Regions from separate parts of the Ruegeria sp. BF10 genome, predicted to be linked through region 1. Evidence: riboswitches for the same ligand, from Rfam matches in the RefSeq annotation. Region 1 holds a riboswitch; each other region holds the start of a gene.
The links. A riboswitch is a leader RNA that binds a small molecule or an ion and turns the genes downstream of it on or off. The one in region 1 is predicted to bind cobalamin.
Positions count from the first base shown of each region.

Region 2: it holds a riboswitch for cobalamin, as region 1 does, so the genes downstream of both, ACR0DJ_RS09525 (DUF1636 family protein) here and ACR0DJ_RS17090 (hypothetical protein) in region 1, are expected to answer to the same signal.
Region 3: it holds a riboswitch for cobalamin, as region 1 does, so the genes downstream of both, ACR0DJ_RS20225 (DUF4198 domain-containing protein) here and ACR0DJ_RS17090 (hypothetical protein) in region 1, are expected to answer to the same signal.

Region 1 covers NZ_JBQFTR010000005.1:46,220-53,357, forward strand. Annotated here, with positions in the region: gene ACR0DJ_RS17065 (sensor histidine kinase) at 1-1,293, opposite strand, end outside; gene ACR0DJ_RS17070 (RNA polymerase sigma factor) at 1,300-1,845, opposite strand; gene ACR0DJ_RS17075 (NepR family anti-sigma factor) at 1,838-2,026, opposite strand; gene ACR0DJ_RS17080 (response regulator) at 2,120-2,935, shown strand; gene ACR0DJ_RS17085 (mechanosensitive ion channel family protein) at 2,991-3,926, shown strand; gene ACR0DJ_RS17090 (hypothetical protein) at 4,282-4,578, opposite strand; partial or broken gene ACR0DJ_RS17095 (IS3 family transposase) at 4,670-4,819, shown strand; cobalamin riboswitch at 4,837-5,040, opposite strand; gene ACR0DJ_RS17100 (hypothetical protein) at 5,084-5,452, opposite strand; gene ACR0DJ_RS17105 (hypothetical protein) at 5,567-5,791, shown strand; gene ACR0DJ_RS17110 (DUF3833 family protein) at 5,821-6,363, opposite strand; gene ACR0DJ_RS17115 (DUF3833 domain-containing protein) at 6,360-6,977, opposite strand; gene ACR0DJ_RS17120 (MFS transporter) at 6,974-7,138, opposite strand, start outside.
Region 2 covers NZ_JBQFTR010000001.1:1,889,145-1,896,282, reverse strand. Annotated here, with positions in the region: gene ACR0DJ_RS09540 (cobalamin biosynthesis protein CobG) at 1-615, opposite strand, end outside; gene cobN (cobaltochelatase subunit CobN) at 612-3,905, opposite strand; gene cobW (cobalamin biosynthesis protein CobW) at 3,911-4,966, opposite strand; gene ACR0DJ_RS09525 (DUF1636 family protein) at 4,968-5,342, opposite strand; cobalamin riboswitch at 5,435-5,641, opposite strand; gene ACR0DJ_RS09520 (SLC13 family permease) at 5,868-7,138, opposite strand, start outside.
Region 3 covers NZ_JBQFTR010000011.1:16,867-24,004, reverse strand. Annotated here, with positions in the region: gene ACR0DJ_RS20245 (energy-coupling factor ABC transporter ATP-binding protein) at 1-183, opposite strand, end outside; gene cbiQ (cobalt ECF transporter T component CbiQ) at 180-959, opposite strand; gene ACR0DJ_RS20235 (cobalt ABC transporter permease) at 959-1,534, opposite strand; gene cbiM (cobalt transporter CbiM) at 1,531-2,142, opposite strand; gene ACR0DJ_RS20225 (DUF4198 domain-containing protein) at 2,149-2,934, opposite strand; cobalamin riboswitch at 3,066-3,264, opposite strand; gene ACR0DJ_RS20220 (ROK family transcriptional regulator) at 3,389-4,513, opposite strand; gene ACR0DJ_RS20215 (sugar ABC transporter substrate-binding protein) at 4,766-5,785, shown strand; gene ACR0DJ_RS20210 (ABC transporter permease) at 5,894-6,967, shown strand; gene ACR0DJ_RS20205 (ATP-binding cassette domain-containing protein) at 6,967-7,138, shown strand, end outside.

The sequences.
Region 1 (7,138 bases):
GATCAGAGCCTCGGTGTTGATCGTCGTCATCTGCGAGTTCTGGTTCAGGGTCTGGTGCACCATGGCCAAGCCGCGAACCCGACGCTGCAACTGTTCCAGCAAGCGCCGGGCCTCGGGGGTTTCGGCCTTGCGCAAATGCATGTTCATGATCGAAGCGATCAGTTGCAGGTTGTTTTTGACGCGATGGTGCACCTCGCGCAACAGCAGCGTTTTCTCGACAAGGTCCCGGTCGTGTTGCGCCTCCGCCTCACGGATCAACAAGACCATGCGGTTGAATGCAGTCTGGATCTGCTGAAACTCCTGCGGGGCGCCTGCGAGGCTTTCAATTGGGTCGCGCTCGCCCAACGCGAAACGACGCAAGGCTGAACGCAAGCTGTCGAGATGCCGGATCACCAATCGATGCAGGCCCCACAAGGCAACTCCCAGACCGGTCACCCACATCAGGATCGGAAAAGCAATGGTCAGGGCAGTGCTGCCTGCACCGACAGAGGCCAGCGCCGCCTCGCGTGGCCAACTGCCAATCACGGCGACTTCGCCCGGAATGATGCTGGCAACTGCAAAAACCCGATCCTCTCCGTCGGCCGTTTTAGCCGAAAATGTTTTGCCGGAACTGGACAGAACCAACAGGTTTTCTTTCGCGGGCGGTAGGAATGGTTTGACCTCATCCAATCCTACATTTGATGACAGCACTTCTCCGGTCGCGTCGAAAATGGCAACGACTACGTCACTTCCAGTATTGCCAACACCCAAGGGAGTCCGCGCCAGCGCATGAGGTATCGAGATGGAAACGAACCCCACAAGCTCGGTCCTGTTCAGGACCGGTTGGGTCACGATGATCACCGATTGCCCGGTCGCCGCGCCGGCACGATTGACAGAAAACGTAAGCTGCGGATTTTCCGAGATCTGCCCGAAACCGGGCGCGTCCGACAAATCGATGTCCTTCTCGACGGTTGAGCAAGCCATGACCCCGTTTGGCTGGATAAATCCGGCAAATACAAACTCGGGCTGGCGTTCGACGAACCGGCGCATAAGGCCCGAGCAAGCGGCTTTGTCCATACCTCCAGTCGAAAGCGCGGCGGTAAGTCCCGAACTTGCACCAACAGCTTTTTGCAGTAGCTCCCGCTCCCGACTGGCAGCTTCGATGGTGCGCGCCAGAACCGAGGCCCGCGATCTTTCGTCGGCCTCGGTAATCACGGCGCGTGTCTGCAATACCGCAATCAGCCCCGAAGGCAGAAGCGCCAAGGTGACCAGCGCGGCAAGATAAACGGTCAGGCTGCGCGGCTTCGCATCCATGAATCGTCAGGCCGCCGGTTGCGACTGGACGATTGACGCCGTGACGGCATCGGTCAATTCGATGGGTTCGTCGTCATCCAGATCCATAAGTTCGGCCAGTTGCGCGCGGGCCCGGTTCACCCGGCTTTTGATCGTTCCAAGAGCGACGCCGCACATCTCGGCTGCTTCCTCATAGGAAAACCCTTGTGCACCGACCAGCACCAGGGCTTCGCGCTGTTCATCCGTCAGTTGGTCAAATGCAACAGCAAAATCCTTCAAGGCCAAGCGTCCGTCATGGTCGGGCTTTTGCGACAGGCTTTCGGCCATCGCGCCATCCACATCCTCGACCTCGCGCTTGCGCTTGCGGCGCAGGGAAAAATAGGTGTTCCGGACGATGGTGAACAACCACGCCCGCATGTTGGTGCCTTCCTGAAACGAGTCGATGTTGCTCCACGCCTTGATCAGCGCATCCTGCACGATGTCATCGGCAACAGAACCGTTGCGGCACAGGCTGATCGCAAAGGCACGCATCGCGCCGATATGTTCGACAAGCTCTTCTCTGGGATCAACCATCCGAGCCTCCCGCGTCACCCGTTTTGGGAACACTGGTCTGGTTGCGCAGTTTTTCGAGAAGATCGACGAACCGATCCGGAACCGGTTCGTTGGCTACCTCATCGAAAGCCCGCTTGAGGTTTTCGTCGATCCGCTTTTCTATTTCTTGCCGATGTTCTCGGCTGGGCTGTGGTTTTGTCATGGCATCATCAGAAATTTTCACTTTTGCTGGAACCATAACGCCCCAGTGTGCGTTTGGTTCCCGAGTTTAGTGAAAAAAATGAGGAAAACATAGATGACCGAGCTGACCGGAGTTTCCGTCGCAGATCAAATTGGCCCGCTCTTGCCGTTTCTGCGCCGTTATGCCCGTGCCCTCACCGGTTCACAGGACAGTGGCGACGCCTACGCCGCAGCATCGCTTGAGGCGATATTGGCAGATCCCGCCCAGTTCGATGCCGATCTCGCGCCGCGGGTCGCGTTGTTTCGTGTTTTTCACGGTATATGGTCAACGTCGGGAATGCCCGTTGACGCTGATGGCGGCAGTTTTGACATCCAATCGCGCGCCCACGCCCAGCTGGCACGCCTGACGCCGAACACGCGCGAGGCCTTGCTGCTACGGACGGTCGAAGAGTTCTCGGTCAGCGATATCGCCGCAATTATGCAGATAGAACCCGCCGAGGCTCAGAAGCTGATCGATATCGCCTACGAGGAAATGGCTCGCCACACTTCTGGCCGCATTTTGATCATCGAAGACGAAGCAATCATCGCGATGGATCTTGAGACGATGGTGGCCGACCTGGGCCACCAGGTCATCGGGGTCGCACGCACCGAGACCGCCGCCATTGACCTGGCCAAGCGCGAGCCGTTCGACCTGATCCTGTCGGACATTCAGCTGGCGGACAAATCTAGCGGAATCGATGCGGTGAACCGCATCATTGCCCAGCACGGCGATTGCCCCGTCATTTTCATCACCGCATTCCCCGAGCGCCTTCTGACAGGCAAAGGCCCCGAACCCGCCTTTCTGATTTCCAAACCCTACACCGAAGAACAGGTCAAATCGGCCGTCAGCCAGGCCATGTTCTTTGCCTCTAGCGCCGTGATCGAGGTCTGACCCGGCAGGACCGCGCTGCAAGAAAAAACTCAGGCGATGAAACACGAGGAACACCATGGAAAACGAGATTGCACAGACCGCAGAGAACGTGACGAACACCGTTTGGGCCGAACTGTCGCAAGTTCTGAATACCGAGCTGTATGACGGGAAATCGCTGAGCGACCTGCTGACGCTCGAGGCCCTTCTTGGCCTTGTCGCGAACACGATCGCCGCGCTGATCCTGTTGGTGCTTGGGCTTGTGATTTCAAGATATGTCAGCCGGAAGATCCGGGGCGTCGGTGAAAAATCGGAACGCCTGGACGATACGTTGTTCAACTTTCTTGGCAATCTGGCGCGCTATACGATCCTGGCGTTTACCGGGCTGTTCATTCTGAACACGTTCGGGGTGCAGACGACGTCGATCATCGCGCTGATCGGTGCCGCCGGTTTGGCCATTGGTCTTGCGTTGCAAGGCACATTGTCCAACGTTGCAGCCGGCGTGATGATCATCCTGTTCCGGCCGCTCAAGATCGGCGATTTCGTCGACGTGAATGGGGTGCTCGGAACTGTAAAAGATATCACCCTGAACTACACCGAAATTGCGGATATGGGGAACGTCAAGGTTATCGTTCCCAACGCCGAGGTGTGGGGAAACACCATCAAGAACTATTCCGTCTACGAGACCCGTCGTGCCGAGTGGACGTTTGGCGTTGGATACGGCGTCAACTTGGCGGAGGCCGAGCGCGTCATTCGCGAGACGATCATGTCGGACGCCCGTTCGCTGGCTGACCCCGAACCGTTCATCCAGGTGAACAATCTTGGCAGCAGCAGCGTCGATTTTCTTGTCCGCGTCTGGTGCAAGTCTTCGGACTACTTCCAATACCAGGCAGACATGAAGCGCAAAGTCAAAGAGGCGTTGGACGAAGCGGATATCAATATTCCGTTTCCGACCCGCACTCTGTTGATTGAAGGCGAAAAGACTCAGCGAGAAAAAGCGATCGCGGCAGAGTAACCTTGACTGTTGACCCCAGATGCCTGAAGCCAGCACTCTTCAGACAAAATTAGGGGTTTGAGCAACGGAGGTGCGGTCATCGGGCTGGGTCGCTAAAATGATTGCCGCGACTGAAACGCCAAAATGAGTTGGCCTGATCCTCTCCCAATGAAGTGGTCCGCCATTATGCTTGGGAAAACCGAAGATCAGCATGGCAACGAAGAGACACAAGCCAGAGGAGATTGTCACGAATAGTAATCCTTGGGCTAGAACCTGAGCGGCAGTACCTGTCTTGGTAGGCCCAGCGCTGGTCAATATGATCCTACTCAGTCATTTCACGCTCAGACTCCGGCTGGCTCGAAGCTCAAACATGCAATTAAGTCCACTTGGCATCCCAGGGCAGGCAAAGGGTCGTGCCAACCTTCTTACCTATCTCGATGCCTGTCTGGTCGAAGCGACGCATGAACTCAGCGCCCGACTCGTCTTGTCTCCGTTGCAAAGTGACAGCTTCCTCTGAATCCGAAACGCTCACTATGGCACGATGAACGTCCTCTTTTAGATTGGGGGGGCAGCCGTTTTCGGTCGAAATCGGGCTCCCGTGCTTGTCAAAGAACTCGCCCGGAGTGACGACGACTTTGAACTGGTTTCCTGCGTCCTTTTCCGGTTTTTCCACCCTGCTTGTGTGACGTCAGCGCCAATGGGACAGTTTAAGTCGATTTGATAAGAGAGGGTTTCTGGCACATCGTACCCACCAAGGAGTGGAGATGAGACAGAAACCCGGAACACGCAAGAGCCACGGCGAGAAGGTTGTCAATGACATCCGCCGTGCCACACGCAAACAGTATTCGGCCGAAGAGAAGACCAGGATCGTGCTGGACGGCCTCAAGGGCGAGGACCACGTCCGAAACCCGTGCCCCCACCGCCACCCGCGGTTTGACATATCTGCAAGGCTGGTTTCCGGACTTGAAAGGGGCTTGCACCCGGTTGCGACACCTTCCCGGGATCCTCGTCCCAGTGGTTGATTGTCGAACCTGACCTTCCTTACCGTTGCGGGGGCAGTGCCGGAATTCCACCGGCTTCCCAATTCTCCGCTGCCTGAGAATCAAACAGCGGCACCTCACGATGGCAGCGTACTTTTTACCCGCTTGGGCGCTGAAATGCTGGCGGCATTTCCGGTTTCAAAACAGACATGGAAACATTCCGGCAAAGTGGACAGCACCGGGATCACGGTCCTTGGCTGAGGGGCGTGGCAGGCCCGCAAGCACGGCGTTCTGCGGGTCCAATGGCCTTGCGGTGTATGCGGCCACGTCTGACATCCACGCCGTCAAACTGACCCCCAACCGCGACGGCGACGGCCTGGTCGCTGTGATCAGAAACGAAACGTTGCGCGTCGCCTGACCTTGGCTGGGAAAGAGAGTGTCAGGCCAAAGGAAAGCGGTTTGCAGCAATGCCCGTTTGGGTGACGTTGATCCGTGCGGGATGGTGCTGGCTTGCCATGAGGCAGGTAAAGACGGCGAATATCCGTCATGCGAGAGTTGCCAGCCCATCCTGTCAACGGATGGTAGAAAACCTCATTTTGTCCATAAAAAATTGTCTTTTTTCGGAAAAACCATTACGTTTTCCGACAATGGTGGAAAACACCGGAGGCAGTAAGAGAGCAGATGCCAAAACCGAAAACAGGTGTTTTGCGGGCAAGGGTTCCTGCGCGCCTCATGGGAAAACGGGATGGTCTGTTTTTCCTCTGGGGGCAGATAGAACGCGCGCGTTTGAAAATCGAATGCGGCGAACGCGCCGAGGGCGCAGCCTCGGACGGGCCAAGGGCGAACACGGCCGGAGAGGTCAAGGGATCGACGACCGCATTGGTGGACGAGTTTATTTTCTACTGACTGTTGTGATGAAACCGGGCCTGGCGGCCCTATTTCTTCTCGAAGAACAGGATGACTTCACCCAGACGGACGCCATAGCGTGAGACATACGCGCGGTTCAGCAGACGGTCGTCATCCAGCAGCCACATCCAGTCGTCGAACTTGACACGCATGGTCCCGTTCTTGATCGGCAGGTCGATCTTGTATTTCCAGTTGAACGTATCCCCGCGTTCAATCCCGCTGGCGGTGCCCAGTACGCCAGGCGCCGTACCGGTCCATGTATCCTCTCCGGTTTTGGTCAATGTCCAGATGCGTTGTTCCGTCGCGCCATCATCGTAGACGAAGTCTTCGATCAGGGTCAGGGTTTCGCCGTCCCATGTCCCGTCGATATCAACTGTGAATCTGCGGGGGATATTTCCCAGAACATCCTGAAACTGACCGTAGGCCACGGTTTTACCGTCGAAGAATTCCTCGAGGTTCAACTGTCGGTCCGACAGAAATGTTTTTGGTACTTTGGGTTTGCTGGAGCAGGCCGCCAGAAGCGCGAGACTCGTGATGGCGACGCAGGCGATGAAAGAGCGAAAGGTGATCATTGCAACGGCTTCCCTTCCGAAGTCGCGTCATACCCGTTCGAACCAATCGCGTGGATCGGTTTTGATTTCGGGTTTGCACGCATCGTGGCGACCAGTTCCGCGACCTTGATGCCGAATTTGCGCATCTCGGACCGGTTCATGATGACGCCGGTTTCTGTCAGGTACATCCAGTCGGTGACATCCAGAGTATGCCCGCCAGCGTCCTCGGGCAGGATGATGCGATAGGTGAGTTTCACGGTTGACCCCGAGATGACACCCCGACCTTCGCCCACGATATCATCCGCCATTGCCGTGAATGTGTCTCCGGTTCCCAGCGTCAGGTACCATTTGCGGGTCATCTGTTTTCCGTTGGAATACGTGAAGTACTCGGTTAGCGTGCCCGCGTTGCCTTGCCATTCACCGGACATGCGCGCGACAAAGCTGTTCGACATTTTGCCGTTGGGGCCATAGATCAGGCCCTCGGACAAGATCTCTCCGTTCAGGTGTTTTTTCAGCGAAAAACCTGGCCCGGTGCCGCTGTAATCGGACGGCGATTGCGCGCGAAAACTCAGCAGCCTTGTGCGGATGAAGACAGCGGTCAGAAGGACCAGAAGGATGATGGTGAAAGCGTTCATTTTCTTGTGACCTCGGTAGGCAGGGTCAACACCATCCCGAACGCTCCGACTTTCAGGATGCAGGGCAGCACCGCATAGGCAAGATTGAGTGTGGTCAGTGCCTGTGCGGAATTGGTTTGACCGGGGGTGAAACCGCTGCGTTCCAGCAGTGGCAGAGTGAA
Region 2 (7,138 bases), on a different contig from region 1:
AAGGGAGTCGATGACACGCGCCATGCGGCGCCTCTCGGGCGTGTAGGTTTCAGCAAACCACATTGCCAGCGCGATCGCGTGGTCAATGGCGTCAGTCTCGGTCACGCTCCGCCCGGTTTCGCACCCGTCAGCGCGCAGGATCAGGCCGTCTGCACCTGTTTCCAGACGAATATCCGCCGAATCCGACGCCAGCAGACGTTCGGGGCCCGTGTCGATGGCAAAGCCGAATTTTGCGGGCAGGGCCGGCAGCTCCGCAAGCCGGTCGATCAGGTCACGGGTCAGTCGAGCGGTCAAATCGCCCGCCTGATAGAGCGGTGTAACCAGAATATTCCGGCGTATCTCGATACCGGGTTCCGCATCCAGCAGGTTCAGCGCGGCAAGCTCTTTGAGCAGGGGCTGGTGGTCTTCCTCTTCCACGCCCCGCAATTGCAGGTTGGCGCGATTGGTCAAATCGATCGAGCCGTTGCCAAAACGGTCCGCCAGATCGCACAGTCCCAGAGCCTGATCGACGTCCAGACGCGCCAACCGGGGCCTGACCCTGACGACCAGACCGTCACCGGACATCATCGGACGATGGGCGCCCGGGCACCAGCCCTGAACAATCGGAGCACTCATCTCAATCCCTCCAGATCAGCCCGGATGGAATTCCGGCGCGTGTTCCAAAGCCCGGCCTCAAGCAGCGCGCGGAACCGGTCCTGCATGGCTTGATGAGCTTTGGGATTGGCCTCTTGCAGGAACGCGTCCACCTCTTCGTTGCCCAGCGTGGCATCATGGTAGAGGTCAAAAAGATGCGGTGCGACCGTGCCGGACAGATGCGCGAATGAGGCCATATGATCCAGCGTTGCCGCGATTTCAGCCGCCCCCCGGAAACCATGGCGTTGCATCCCGGCGATCCAGTCGGGATTTGCGGCCCGGGCGTGGACGACACGGCTGATTTCTTCGCGCAAAGTACGGGCACGCGGATTTTCGGGGTTGGTGTTGTCCAGATGGTAAAGCTGCGCGGTTCCGCCGGCGATCTTCTTGGCGGCGGCAAAACCCGCCTCGTGTGTGGCATAATCGTTGGCCAGAAGAAGATCGGTTTCGGTCAGGTCCTGCAAGTGGACAAAACTGTCTGCATTTGCAACGCGTTGGGTGATGCCGTCCTTGTCCTGCGCGATGTGTTCGCCTTCCAATGCAAAGGAACTGGCCTCAAGCCACGCCTCGCCGGCCTGTGCACGGGCCTCGTCGGTATACACCTCGGAAAGCTCGGTCATGTTGACGCCATAGCTTCCGGGCGCAGGTCCATAGACACGCGCTGCCGGCTCCTGCCCGGCATAGGGGTTCCAGTCCGTCGCTTCATCGCGCGCGGCCAATGCGCGAACCGCTTGGCCAAACAAAGCAGACAACGTCGGGAATACATCCCGGAACAGGCCCGACACCCGCAATGTCACGTCCAGGCGCGGGCGGCTCAGGTCAGTGATCGGCAGAACCTCGATGCCGGAAACCCGCTCGGACCCTTTGTCCCATACGGGTTTGACACCCAGCAGGTGCAGCGCCATAGCGAATTCTTCGCCGGCGGTGCGCATGGTGGCTGACCCCCACAGATCGACGATCAGCCCCTTCGGGTAATCGCCTTCTTCCTGAAGATGGCGTCGCACCAGTTCCTCGGCCAGTTTCACGCCTTGGGCATAGGCCGCACGGGTCGGGACCGACCGCGGATCGGTGGTGTAAAGGTTCCGCCCGGTAGGCAGAACATCTGACCGACCACGATAGGGTGAACCCGAAGGCCCGGCATCGATCCGTTTGCCCTCGAGCGCTTTGATCAGCGCGTCGCGTTCGGCATGGGCTGACGGGGCCGGATCGAAATTGCCCGTCACCTCGGGCACGCGCCCGAAGATGTGCAGCCCGTCGCCAAACTGGCTTTCCTTGATGTCACAGACAAAGCGGTCGATGCGGGTGATGGCCTCGGCGGTGCAGGTTGCCTGATCGAGGCCGAGATCGCTTTCCAAGCCGATGGCCTGCGCCTCATCTCGGATATCTTCATGCAAGCGGTCACGGCGTTTGGGGTCAAGCCCGTCGGCGTTGGAAAACTCATCCAGCAGCGATTCAAGCCGCACCATCCGATCCGGCGTGCCGCTGTCCTTCATCGGCGGTGGGATGTGGCCCAGCGTGACGGCTCCGATCCGGCGCTTGGCTTGCGCGGCCTCGCCCGGGTCGTTCACGATAAACGGGTATATCACCGGCAGATCGCCGATCAGCGCCTCGGGCCAGCAATCGGCAGACAAGGCGACCGATTTTCCAGGCAACCATTCCAGCGTTCCATGCGCGCCGATATGGATCAGCGCATCCGCACCCAACCCTTTGCGCAGCCACAAATAGAAGGCGACATACCCGTGGCGCGGGGTGCGCGAGAGGTCATGATAGTCGTCATCCCGCAGCTCGGGCGTGCCGCGTTCGGGTTGCTGCGCGACCAGCGCCTTGCCGCGTCGCATGGCGGTGAAATGGAAGGCCCCATCGGCACAGGCCGGATCATCTTGGGGCGCGCCCCATACGGTGTGCAGATCGGTGCGCAGGGTCTCGGGCAATTCCGCAAGCGCATCCAGATAATCCCCGAGCGACCACGAAATCCGGGCGTCCAGAAGAGTGTCGGCAATCGGTTCGCCAGTCGCGATGTCATAGCCTTCTTCATCAAGATCCGACAGCATCGCCTCGGCCGAAGCCAGCGCGTCAAGGCCAACCGCATGCGCCATCTGCCAGTCTTTGCCGGGATAGGTGGACAGGATCAGCGCGGGAATCTGATCTGCCTTGGGTTTGTCATTCAGTGCAAGCCAGCCCGATACACGGTCGATGATCGCTTCGATCCGGTCCGGTTCGGGCCGATGTGCAAAGCGCGCGTATTCCAGATGCGGATCACGTTTGCCTGGTTCCTTGAAAGACGCGATTCCCGCCGAAATCCGCCCATCGACCTCGGGCAGTACCACATGCATGGCCAGATCGGCGGGGGACAGCCCGCGTTCCGCCTCGGCCCAGGCTTTGCGGCGCGAGGTGGCGAGAGCGACCTGAAACACCGGCACTCCTGCCGCGTCCAGAGGCGATGTTCCCGACGCGCCTTTGCCCGAAAATGAAGTGGCGTTGACAATGGCGGATGGGTTCAGCGCAACAACCTGGTCCCGCAACCAGTCGGCGGCTACAGGCGCCTTGAGCGACGGGGCAAACAGGCCCACCGCCTCGAACCCACGGGCGCGCAGGCTGCGGATCAGGGCCGCGATCGGGGCGGTGTCCGCCGAGGTCAGGTAAGCGCGGTAGAAGGTGACAAGGATGCGTTTGGCGTTACCTTCGAACGCGGTTTCCACCGGGATTACGCCCCGATCCGGACACCACGCGCCACATTCGGGCAAGGTCTTGGCGCCCATCACCGGCCCGGCATAAAGCCCCGCCGCCAGCGCCATCTGCGCCAGCGCCGCCTGTGCCGCGACCTCGCCGCCGGTATCGCACAGATGCGCCAGCCGCCGCAGGGTGGAAACGGGCAGGGTGGAATAGTCGTCCAGCCGCGTGTCCTCGCGCCCGTCGGCGGGTAGCACCGCCAGCGCGATGCCTTTGGCCTGTGCCAGCGCCAGCACCTGCTGCAACCCGTAGGACCAGTAGGGAACCCCGCCGATCAGACGGATCAGAATGCCCTTGGCGCCCTCCAACGTCTGTTCGACATAGGTATCGACCGACAGGGGGTGTTTCAGCGCCGTCAGGTTGGCCAGCCGCAACGAGGGCATCCGCCCCTCGGGCCCGCCACCACGATGCCAGCCCGCCGCGAAAGCACCCAGGTCGCTGTCCGAAAAGGACAGCACCACCAGATCCGCCGGGCTCTGGCCCAGATCGGTCGGGGTCTCGGTTTCCTCGAGCCCGTGGCTTTCGCGGAAGACGATGTGCATGGGTCTTACTCGGCAGCCTCACGCACACCCACGAGGATTTCGCGGATTTCCGCTTCTTTGATATCGTCATGCTCGGCGATGACGACCAGACGCGAACGGCGTTCTTCGCCGGGTTCCCACGGACGGTCATACTGGTGCCGTACCCGTGCACCGACCGCCTGAACCAGCAGGCGCATGGGTTTGCCCTGAACGGCAGCATACCCTTTGACCCGCAGGATGTTCAGCTCATTCGCCAGACGCTCGATATTGGCCACCAGTTGGGTCGGATCGGCTTGCTCGGGCAACTCGACGATGATGCTTTCGAAATCGTCATGCTCGTGATCATGGTGGCCGTCGTGATGCGAGGGCCGGGCGTCCATGTCATCCTCGGCGGCGGCTTCCAGACCCAACACGACGCGAACGTCCACGGCACCTTCGGCCACTTCGACCACGGGCAGGGGGCGCGGCGCCACGGCGGCGATGATCTCGCGCGCCTTCGCCACGCCTTCGGGGCCGGCGAGGTCGGGCTTGGTCAGCAGGATGATGTCGGCGCACGAGATCTGATCCTCGAACACTTCGGACAGGGGCGTTTCGTGGTCGATCGAGTCATCGGCCATGCGCTGGGCGTCCACCGCTTCGACATTGGGCGCGAAACGACCGGCGGCCACGGCCTCGGCATCGGCCAGAGCAATAACGCCGTCCACGGTGATCTTGGAACGGATATCGGGCCAGTCGAACGCCTTGAGCAACGGTTTGGGAAGCGCCAGTCCCGAGGTTTCGATCAGGATGTGATCCGGTCGCGGCTCCAGCGCCATCAGGGCCTCGATGGTGGGAATGAAGTCATCTGCCACGGTGCAGCAGATGCAGCCATTGGCCAGTTCCATGATGTTTTCCGCCGGGCAATCCGGGATGGCGCAGGATTTCAGGATGTCGCCATCGACGCCCACATCGCCGAACTCGTTGACCACGACAGCAAGGCGCTTGCCCTGCGGGTTCTGCATCAGGTGACGCACCAAAGTGGTTTTGCCCGAGCCGAGAAAGCCGGTGATCACTGTGACGGGGAGTTTTTCGAGGTTCGACATGTCAGGCTCCAATCGGGGGAATGCGCGAGGCACAGTTCTTGCGAAAATGTTCGGGGCGTTCGCGCCATTTCACCAAGCCATCTTCAGTGGCCAGATACTTGGTCGCACCGTCGACAATGACGTCGACATGATCTGTTTCGCTCAGGTTTTCGTACACGAAGGTCCAACGGCCCGGCCCGCCGCGCAATACGATCGAACAGCCTTGATCGCAGTTTGAAAGGCATTCAACGGCTTTCAGGGTGACACCGTCGGGCAGGTCCGCCTGTTCCAGGGCCTTGTGCAACAAAGCGCCCGGGCGTTGCGCGTCATCTTCGACAGGCAGGCCGCGACGGCAGGTGGTACAGACCAGCAACTCGACTGGTGTGGTCTCGGTCATGTCTCTCATCCCCCCAAATCCTCTTCGCGGGGGACGGGGTTTCATGCGGGCCACGATTGGTCACGGACCCGACACCGGAACACCCCGCCCGGTTTCAACTTCGGTTGTTGGCAGGTCTCCCGGCTTGCGGATGCCAGAGGCGGGCCTCTGTCGGATGTCCCGCCTTCCCGGCCTTTGGGCCAGTGGCATTGGGCATCCTCTCCGTTCACGGTCGCGGGGGCGGCTGCGTTTGGCGGCATGACCGTTGACGCATTCCCTTTTCATCGGCTGTCACCGACACCAACGAAAGGGACATGCGGCACCGCTGGCCTGCTTGTCAAGCGAGTCGCGCGCAACAATGATGCAGAGGAGTAGAAAGCGACCTGTGGGCGTCGATGGGCGGCATGTCGTGCGGGGTTCAGCCTGAGATGGGCCCAGAGACCAACGGTATCTCTGCCAGGGTCGTACACTGTGGTGAGCGGGTGGCTCAAGGGAACCTGTCCCGATGATGGGAAAAGACCACCGAATACCCCGGATCCTCTCGCGCTAATAAATGACGTTGATCATGAGCAGCGAGACGACCAGAAACAGCACAGTCATGATCCCTCCGGACCGCACGAAATCCATCACCTTGTATCCTGCCGGCCCCATGATCAAGGCATTTACCTGATGGGTTGGGATGATGAAGCTGTTCGATGTTGAAATGGCGACGGTCAGGGCAAAGACGGCCGGATTCCCGCCAGCCGCTATCGCAATCGATACCGCCAGAGGCACCAGCAGAACCGTGGCCCCCACATTTGACATGACCAAAGAAAAGGCCGTCGCCAGAATGGCGATGCCGGTTTGCAGCGACCATAGCGGCCAGCCGTCCAGAATTATCATGATCTGCTGGGCGATCCACGCAGCGGTGCCTGTGTTCTGTACGGCTTGTCCCAACGGTATGAGGCAGGCGAGCAGGAAAACGGTGTTCCAGCCGACCGCGCGGTATGCCTCATCCACGCTGAGCACACGGGTCAACATCATGCCCACCGCTCCGGTAAGAAGGCAGAGCGAAAGTCGGACATCCGTGAACAGGATCAACGACAGCGAAATGGCGAAAAATGCCAGGGCCCAGCCGACTTTTTGCGGCCTCAGCTCGTCCTGTGGAAAGTCCGTTGTCACAACGACGAAATCCGGATCTCGTTTGATCCGCATCAGGTTGTCCCATCTGGTATGCGCCACGAGCATGTCGCCCGCCTGAAACTTTTCGAGCCCGATCTGAGTGGATTCGTGATCCTCGGTCTCGACATGGCTCAGCGTCTCTTCGCCGCGGTGAATGGCCAGCAGCGACATCCCGTAGGTCTTGCGAAACAAAAGCTCGCGGGGGCATTTGCCGATCAGCTTGCTGTCGGGCGTGATGACCACCTCGGCCACGCCTGCATTGGTTGGGGCGAACTCTTCGACGAAAACGTCCAAGTCGGGAAGAACGGTCAGCCCGTATTTCTCGGCGAATTTCTCGACCTCCCAACGGCGGCCGACGATGGCCAGCCGACACGGCGCTGCAATTTCCGCTGTCAAAACCTGAACCATCGAGGTTTTGCCGCGATAGAAGGTGGAAATGATGTACAGGTGGTTTTCGTGGTTGATGTCGGCCAGAATCTCGCCGACCAGGGGGCTGTCCTCGGGCACCACGACTTCGAACACATCGGCTTTGAGGCCATAAACCCTTTGCAGGTATTCCTGTGTCCCTTGTCCGGTACCCGTATTGTCAGGCTCTTCAGCCTCGGGCAAAACCCAGCGTCCCAACAGCAAAAAGTAACCAATTCCGGTCAGGATCA
Region 3 (7,138 bases), on a different contig from region 1:
GACGGTGCCAGAACTCGGGCGCTGCAACCCAAGCGTGATGCGCAGGAGCGTCGATTTTCCCGCACCGTTCGGACCAGTCAGAGACAGGCGCTGCCCGGCATTCAGGCTCAGGCTGGCCCCGTCCAGAACGGGTGGCTGGCCGGGGTAGGAAAAACAGATGTCTTCTAGCGCGATCAGTGTCATGCGAATTCCAGAATGATCAGACCCAGGCAGAGGCCGCTGAAACCAGCCGCAAACACAATGTCCGCGCGGGTCAGGGCAAATTCCTGAAGCAACGGCATACGCCCGGAAAACCCCCGGCACTTCATCGCGGCCAGGATGCGTTCCGATCTTTCGATCGCGCGCACAAGCATCATGCCCACAAGGTAGCCAAAGCTGCGATATGTGTGCCAGTTTGTTGCTGGCCGAAAACCGCGCACCTTCATGGCCGCGCGCAAGCGCAGGTATTCTTCCCGCAACACCTCGATATACCGGATCGTGAACATCAGCAGGTAAACCAACTTTTCCGGGCACCGCAGACGATGCAAGGCGTGACCCAGAGTGACTGGCTCCATCGTGCCGACCAAAACCATCAGGGACAGGATCACGGCATTGGCGGTCAAAGCAATCTCGACCGCTTTCCAGAAACCCTGCCAGCTTGCGGGGAATCCCCAAAGCGTGAACATCGGGGCTCCGGGCATGGAAAAGGGCAGCAGGACCAGCATGAACAGGATGAACCCATCCATCATGGCCATTCGCTTCAACGTCTTTCGCCACGGCAGACGGGAAACTATCAGAAGCGAAAGCGACACTGTCAGCGCCGCGCAAAGCGCGCCGAGGGATGACAGCGCCACGGTCACGACAGCAAAAGCAACCGCCATGACGATACGCATCCGGGGATCCAGCTGGCTGATCAGACCGTCCGGCCCGTCACCGGCTTCGGCCAGTGTTTTTTCTTGGTGCCCCAGAACGTGTGCCATCAGGACGCCAGCTTGCGGCGGGCCGCCATGTAAAAGCCCAGACCGAACAGACCAACGATGTACCCGATCCCGCCAAGGATGGTTTGCAGGTCATTCTGTTCGCGATAGGCCGCAATCTCGCGCCTGAGCGGGCGCAATTCATCACGCACGGCTTTGGCGATAACCTGCTGTTCTTCGACGCTGAGAGAAGCCGCCGAACCGCTGGCCGGTGTCAAAGCAGCCGAAGACGAGTCTCCGGTTTCTGCCACGGCAACACCCAGAACCCGCGCGACATCTTCGGCAGACATCGTGACTTCGGCCACATGCCCGGCGCCAAGGTCAGCAAAGAAGGTGTGCGCCACGGCCGAGGTCGGCGTGTAGACAAAGAAACCGTCCGCATCCGTGACCGATCGACCCAGCTCGGCCCCGTCCGGGCCGGTGACAATGACCTCGGTCCCGCTTGCCATATCACCGTTGGAAAAGCCGATCTCGCCCTCGATCACGTCTCCCGACTCGAAAACGCCGGCTATGACCTTGTGCGCCAGGGCAGGCACGGGCGCACAGCACACAGCCAGTATGACAACCAGATGCTTCATGTGGTTGCTCCTCTGAAAAACAGTTCGGGCTTGACCTTGCGCGCCAACAAGACGGCGAACCCGGTCAAAATCGCCTCGATGGCCATGACTGGAATATGGGCGAAGAAAACAAGCTTGGCAGCGGGCAGGAACTCATCCCCCGACAGCGCCAGGGAAATCGCGACCATGCCGGTTGTCGCCGCAATTGCAAATGCGCCGCCGACACCGCCCCAAATCGCACCTTGCAAAGGTGTCCCGCGCGCGATCAGACGACCGAACAGCATTCCGGCCACCACCGCGGGCAGGGCGATATTGACGGTGTTGATCCCCAGCACCGTCAACCCGCCAAAGCCGAAAAAGACCGCCTGTAGCAAAAGCCCGACGAACAAAGCCGGGAATGCGGCCCAACCAAGCAGCAGCCCGGCCATACCGTTGAGGATCAAATGGACCGACGACGGACCAATGGGTACGTGGATCAACGATGCTACGAAGAAACTGGCTGACAGCACACCGGCAGTGGGGATGCGATCAAGATCCAGAGACCTGAGACCCATGGCGATCCCGCCCGCGGCCGCTATGGCGCCGCCAACAACAACCGGGTTGGAAAGGGCTCCGTCGACGATGTGCATTCGGGGTTACTCCAGATCCCAGGCGCGAATCCAGATCACCGCATCCTGGCTGAGTTCTTTGCCCTCATGTTCGGTTGCCGGACCGGATCCAAGTGCTGCGAAACCCCAGTAGCCGTCTTTTGGAACGCCGAACGAAAAATACCCGTTGTCGTCAGATATTGCGACCACCGCACCACCCGGCATTGGTGACACTTTCGGTGCAGAAGCGGCCGAGCTTTCCATGTCGGGTTCGGCGGCCATGTACTCGATCTCGATCTCGGCCCCCGCAACCGGCTGACCATCAGCCAGCACACGGCCCGTGAAAGTCGAACCCGCGATGATGTTGGTCGGCTTGTTCAGCGGGATAATCTCGGTCGCCAGCCCCACGGGATTCATCCAGTCGGTCGGCAATTCGTTACGGTTCAGGAAGGCTTTGGTGAGCTGTTGGATATAGATGTCTTCGGATTCCTCATAATAAGGCTGAGGAACCGTCACCAGCACATAGTCGCCCGAACGTTTGACCGGGACACTGCCCTTGAACGCCGCGCCCTCGTTTTCCCCGCCGGTGAACCGGATAGGTTCCAGCGTGTCCAGCAAATCGGTCTTTTCACCGTTGTGGATCACATAGAATTCCTGCGGCTTTTCCAGATCCATGACATGGCCATTCTCGAACGGATGCCAGAAAATCAGTTTGACCGGTACATCGCCCGGTTTATCGATCATGGTGTCGGTGGTGTATTCCAAAAGGAAATGCGCATCTGCGATGGCAGGAAGAGCCACCGCGGCAGCGGCTGCGCTGAGCAGCGTTTTCATGAACAGTCGTCCTTGTCCCTTCGCGCCAATCCCGGCGCGAAATTCGTTTTGACCACGGGACATACAACGCCAAATTACCCTTTCAGGCATCCTGGTCCGACGCACATCCCGTCGCCGATTAGGAGTGCCCGTTAGAGGGCACATGTCCGGCAGGTATCCTGACTTGCGGGTCAAAGCGTTGGACTGGCCTTCCCGGGCAAACCCCAGTGGCGTTTCAGCCCTGCTCGCCGCTTACAGTTGCGGGTGCAGTTGCGGAATTGGGCCTGAGCCCGCACCGCATTCCCTATTGATTCCAGAGCAAGCCCCGGAACCGGACATGCCGAGCGGCTTGCCAGACAACTCAGCCCTCGGTCAACGAAAATGTGCCGTGGCCGTCGAAAAAATGCTGAATTCGGCAGTTCGGGCGGGTAAATCGACTTCGTGAAAAATCCAAGGCAGCAGGATGATTTCATGCCTAAGCTTCTGAAAGATACCTTTCCGACAATGGCAGGCTTGCCGCGCCCAGTGAGCGTGCTTCCGGGCCCACGGTCCCTTCCAGCACCACGGGGCGCTCAAGACCGGTCAGGTTAAGCTCAGACAGTTTGTCTTCGACCATTTCAACCAAACGCGCCTTGATGTCCTGCGGCATCCAGCCGTCAATCTTCACGCATTCGAAATCTATCAGGCTACAGGATGAGACAATCGCATGGGCAATCCCGCTCGCCGTCTGTTTCAACCAGTTTTCCAGTTGAACATTTGGCACATCCCAACGTTCGGTCGTTTCCCATAAAGACAGCGAGGTCGCCCCTGCTGTCGTGATCGCACGCTCGAGCACATAAAGGCTGGCCACGTCGATAAGCGGCCTGACACCGCCCGTACCATCCGGCACAGGCAGGGGGCCGATCGCACCCGAGTTTCCACGCCCCGAAAAGATCGCGCCATTGAGAACCACACCGCCGCCAATGAAAAACCCGATATAGAAGTACAGAAAATCCCTTGGTCCATCGGCCGGACCGAATACCAGTTCCGCACCACAAGCCGCCGTTGCGTCATTTTGCAGAAAAACCGGCATATCGAGGCGACCAGCCAGGTCAGCCTTCAGGTCTGATACGCGCCACGGGTCCATTTCTTCCTGAGGAACCTGAAGGGCCTGGGCCCAGTCCCACAGGTAGAACGGCATGGCAATTCCAAGACCCGCAATCCTGCCTTTGGCCTCGGGCGACATGGATGACATCATTTTGCCCAGACTCTGCGTGGAAAACTCCAAAGTGGCTTTCGGCGTTGGATAGTCATAGGTTCGCCGCTTGCGTTGCCGCACGTTTCCCACAAAGTCAGTCAAAACCAGCTCGGTACTGCGGCGCCCGACCTTGAGCCCAAAGAAAAACGCACCATCCGGGTTGAGACGCATGGGAACGGAAGGTTGCCCGACTTTCCCGCGGACCGGTTCACCGCGCAGAAGCAACCCATCCTTTTCCAATTGACGCATGATGACGGAAACCGTTTGTGCCGACAGTCCCGTCATGCGCGCGAGTTCGGACTTCGCAAGGGCCTGATGACGTCGGACAAGCGACAACACCAGCCGTTCGTTGCGGGCCCGCATGCCGCTTTGATTGGTTCCGCGCACCACTGACCCCTGTGAACCAATCGAGTTTTTCCGTGATGAATTTTCCGGCACGACCACCCCTTTCCTGCTGAAGAATGGGAAAGCCCGCCCGCCCTGTCAATAATAATTAAGAGTGATTTATTTATTGACTCAAATTTCGATTCTTGTGATTGTTTCTTATGGGATCAGGGTTTTTGCCTGATCGCCCTCGTGCCCTACTCGGCATAGGAAAAACTGGGAGGATAATCGATGAAACTTGCAAAACTTGCGGGTGCAGCTGCGCTCGGGGTTACTGCCATGGCTGGCAGTGCAATGGCGGAAGGTGAAACCGTTTGCCTGATCACCAAGACAGACACCAACCCGTTCTTTGTCAAAATGAAGGAAGGCGCGACAGCGAAGGCGGAAGAGCTGGGAATGACGCTCAAAGCCTTTGCTGGCAAAGTTGACGGCGACCATGAAACGCAGGTGCAAGCCATTGAGACCTGCATTCTGGACGGCGCCAAGGGCATTCTGCTGACGGCTTCGGACACTTCATCCATCGTTCCGGCCGTGAAGCAGGCGCGGGATGCAGGGGTTCTGGTTATTGCTCTGGATACGCCGCTGGAACCCATTGACTCGGCTGACGCGACGTTTGCCACGGACAATTTCCTGGCCGGGCTGCTGATTGGACAATGGGCAAAAGCCACGCTGGGCGACGCGGCCAACGACGCCAAAATCGCGACACTGGATCTTGCCGTCAGCCAGCCGACAGTGGATGTGCTGCGCAATCAGGGTTTCCTGCAAGGCTTCGGTATCGATCTGGCGGACCCGAACGTGATCGGCGATGAAGATGACCCCCGTCTGGTCGGAAGTGATGTCACCGCCGGCAACGAAGAAGGTGGTCGCCGCGCGATGGAAAACCTTCTGGCCAAGGATCCGACGATCAACGTTGTTCACACCATCAACGAACCTGCGGCAGCAGGCGCTTACGAAGCGCTGAAAGCCATCGGGCGCGAAAATGACGTGCTCATCGTTTCCGTGGACGGAGGCTGCCCGGGCGTCCAAAACGTTGCCGACGGTGTGATCGGCGCGACGTCACAGCAATACCCGCTGTTGATGGCATCGCTGGGGGTTGAGGCCGTCAAGAAATGGGCGGACGAAGGCGTGAAACCAGAAAACACACCCGGCAAGGATTTCTTTGACACCGGCGTGGCGCTTGTAACGGACAAGCCTGCCGAAGGCGTCGAGTCGATCTCGGTCAAAGAAGGCATGGACCTCTGCTGGGGATGACCTGACCACCCGGAGGGCCGCAGAGGGCGGCCTTCCGCTTTTCAAACCACCCAATCGCCCGAAAACTTGCTAAAGTCGTCAGTGACCTGACGCTTTGGGGGAACATTCATGTCCGATACTTCACGACGATCAGACGACTTCGAAGCCGCTGCGAAAGGCAGCCCGGAACAGGTTGCCGAATTCGACGATCACCACCGCGGGTTTGTCGGAACGGTTCAGCATTTTCTGCATGTGAACCCCTCTCTGGTGCCGTTGATCGTCCTTGTGGCTGCCATCGTCATTTTCGGTGTCTTGTTGGGCTCCAAGTTTTTCTCGCCATTTGCACTGACCCTGATTTTGCAGCAGGTCCAGATCGTCGGGATCGTGGCGGCGGCGCAAAGCCTCGTCATCTTGACCGCCGGTATCGACCTCAGCGTCGGGGCAATCATGGTGATGTCGTCGGTTGTCATGGGACAGTTCACCTTCCGATATGGGCTGCCGCCATCGGTCGCGATCATTTGCGGCCTTTTCGTTGGCACAGCAATCGGCGCGGTGAACGGTTATCTTGTCAGCCGCATCAAACTGCCACCGTTCATCGTGACGCTTGGCATGTGGCAAATCGTTCTCGCGGCAAATTTCCTTTATTCTCAGAACGAAACGATCCGGTCACAGGAGATCGAGGAACATGCCAGCATCCTGCAACTGTTCGGTGCCAAGTTCAACGTCGGCGGGGCAGTATTCACCGTCGGCGTGATCTTCATGCTGGTGCTTATCCTCGTGCTTTCCTATGCGCTTCGTCATACCGCCTGGGGAAGGCATGTCTATGCGGTCGGTGATGATCCGGAAGCTGCCGAGCTGTCCGGTGTCAATGTGCATCGCACGCTGATGTCGGTTTACATGCTGTCCGGGCTGATCTGCGCCTTCGCGGGTTGGGCTCTGATTGGTCGGATCGGGTCCGTGTCTCCGACCTCTGGCCAGTTGGCCAATATTGAAAGCATAACGGCGGTCGTGATCGGGGGCATATCCCTTTTCGGTGGCCGCGGGTCCATTCTCGGATCATTGTTCGGAGCGTTGATCGTCGGGGTCTTCACGCTTGGGCTTCGATTGCTGGGCGCTGATGCGCAATGGACGTTCCTGTTGATCGGCATCCTTATCATCGCAGCGGTCGCGGTCGACCAGTGGATCAGAAAGGTGGCAGCCTGATGGAACCTATTCTCAAAGGACGGAACCTTGTGAAGCGCTACGGCAAGGTAACGGCGCTGGATCAGTGCGATTTCGATCTGATGCCGGGCGAGATTCTGGCCGTGATCGGCGACAACGGCGCAGGCAAGTCAACACTGATCAAGGCGATATCGGGCGCGGTGGTGCCGGATG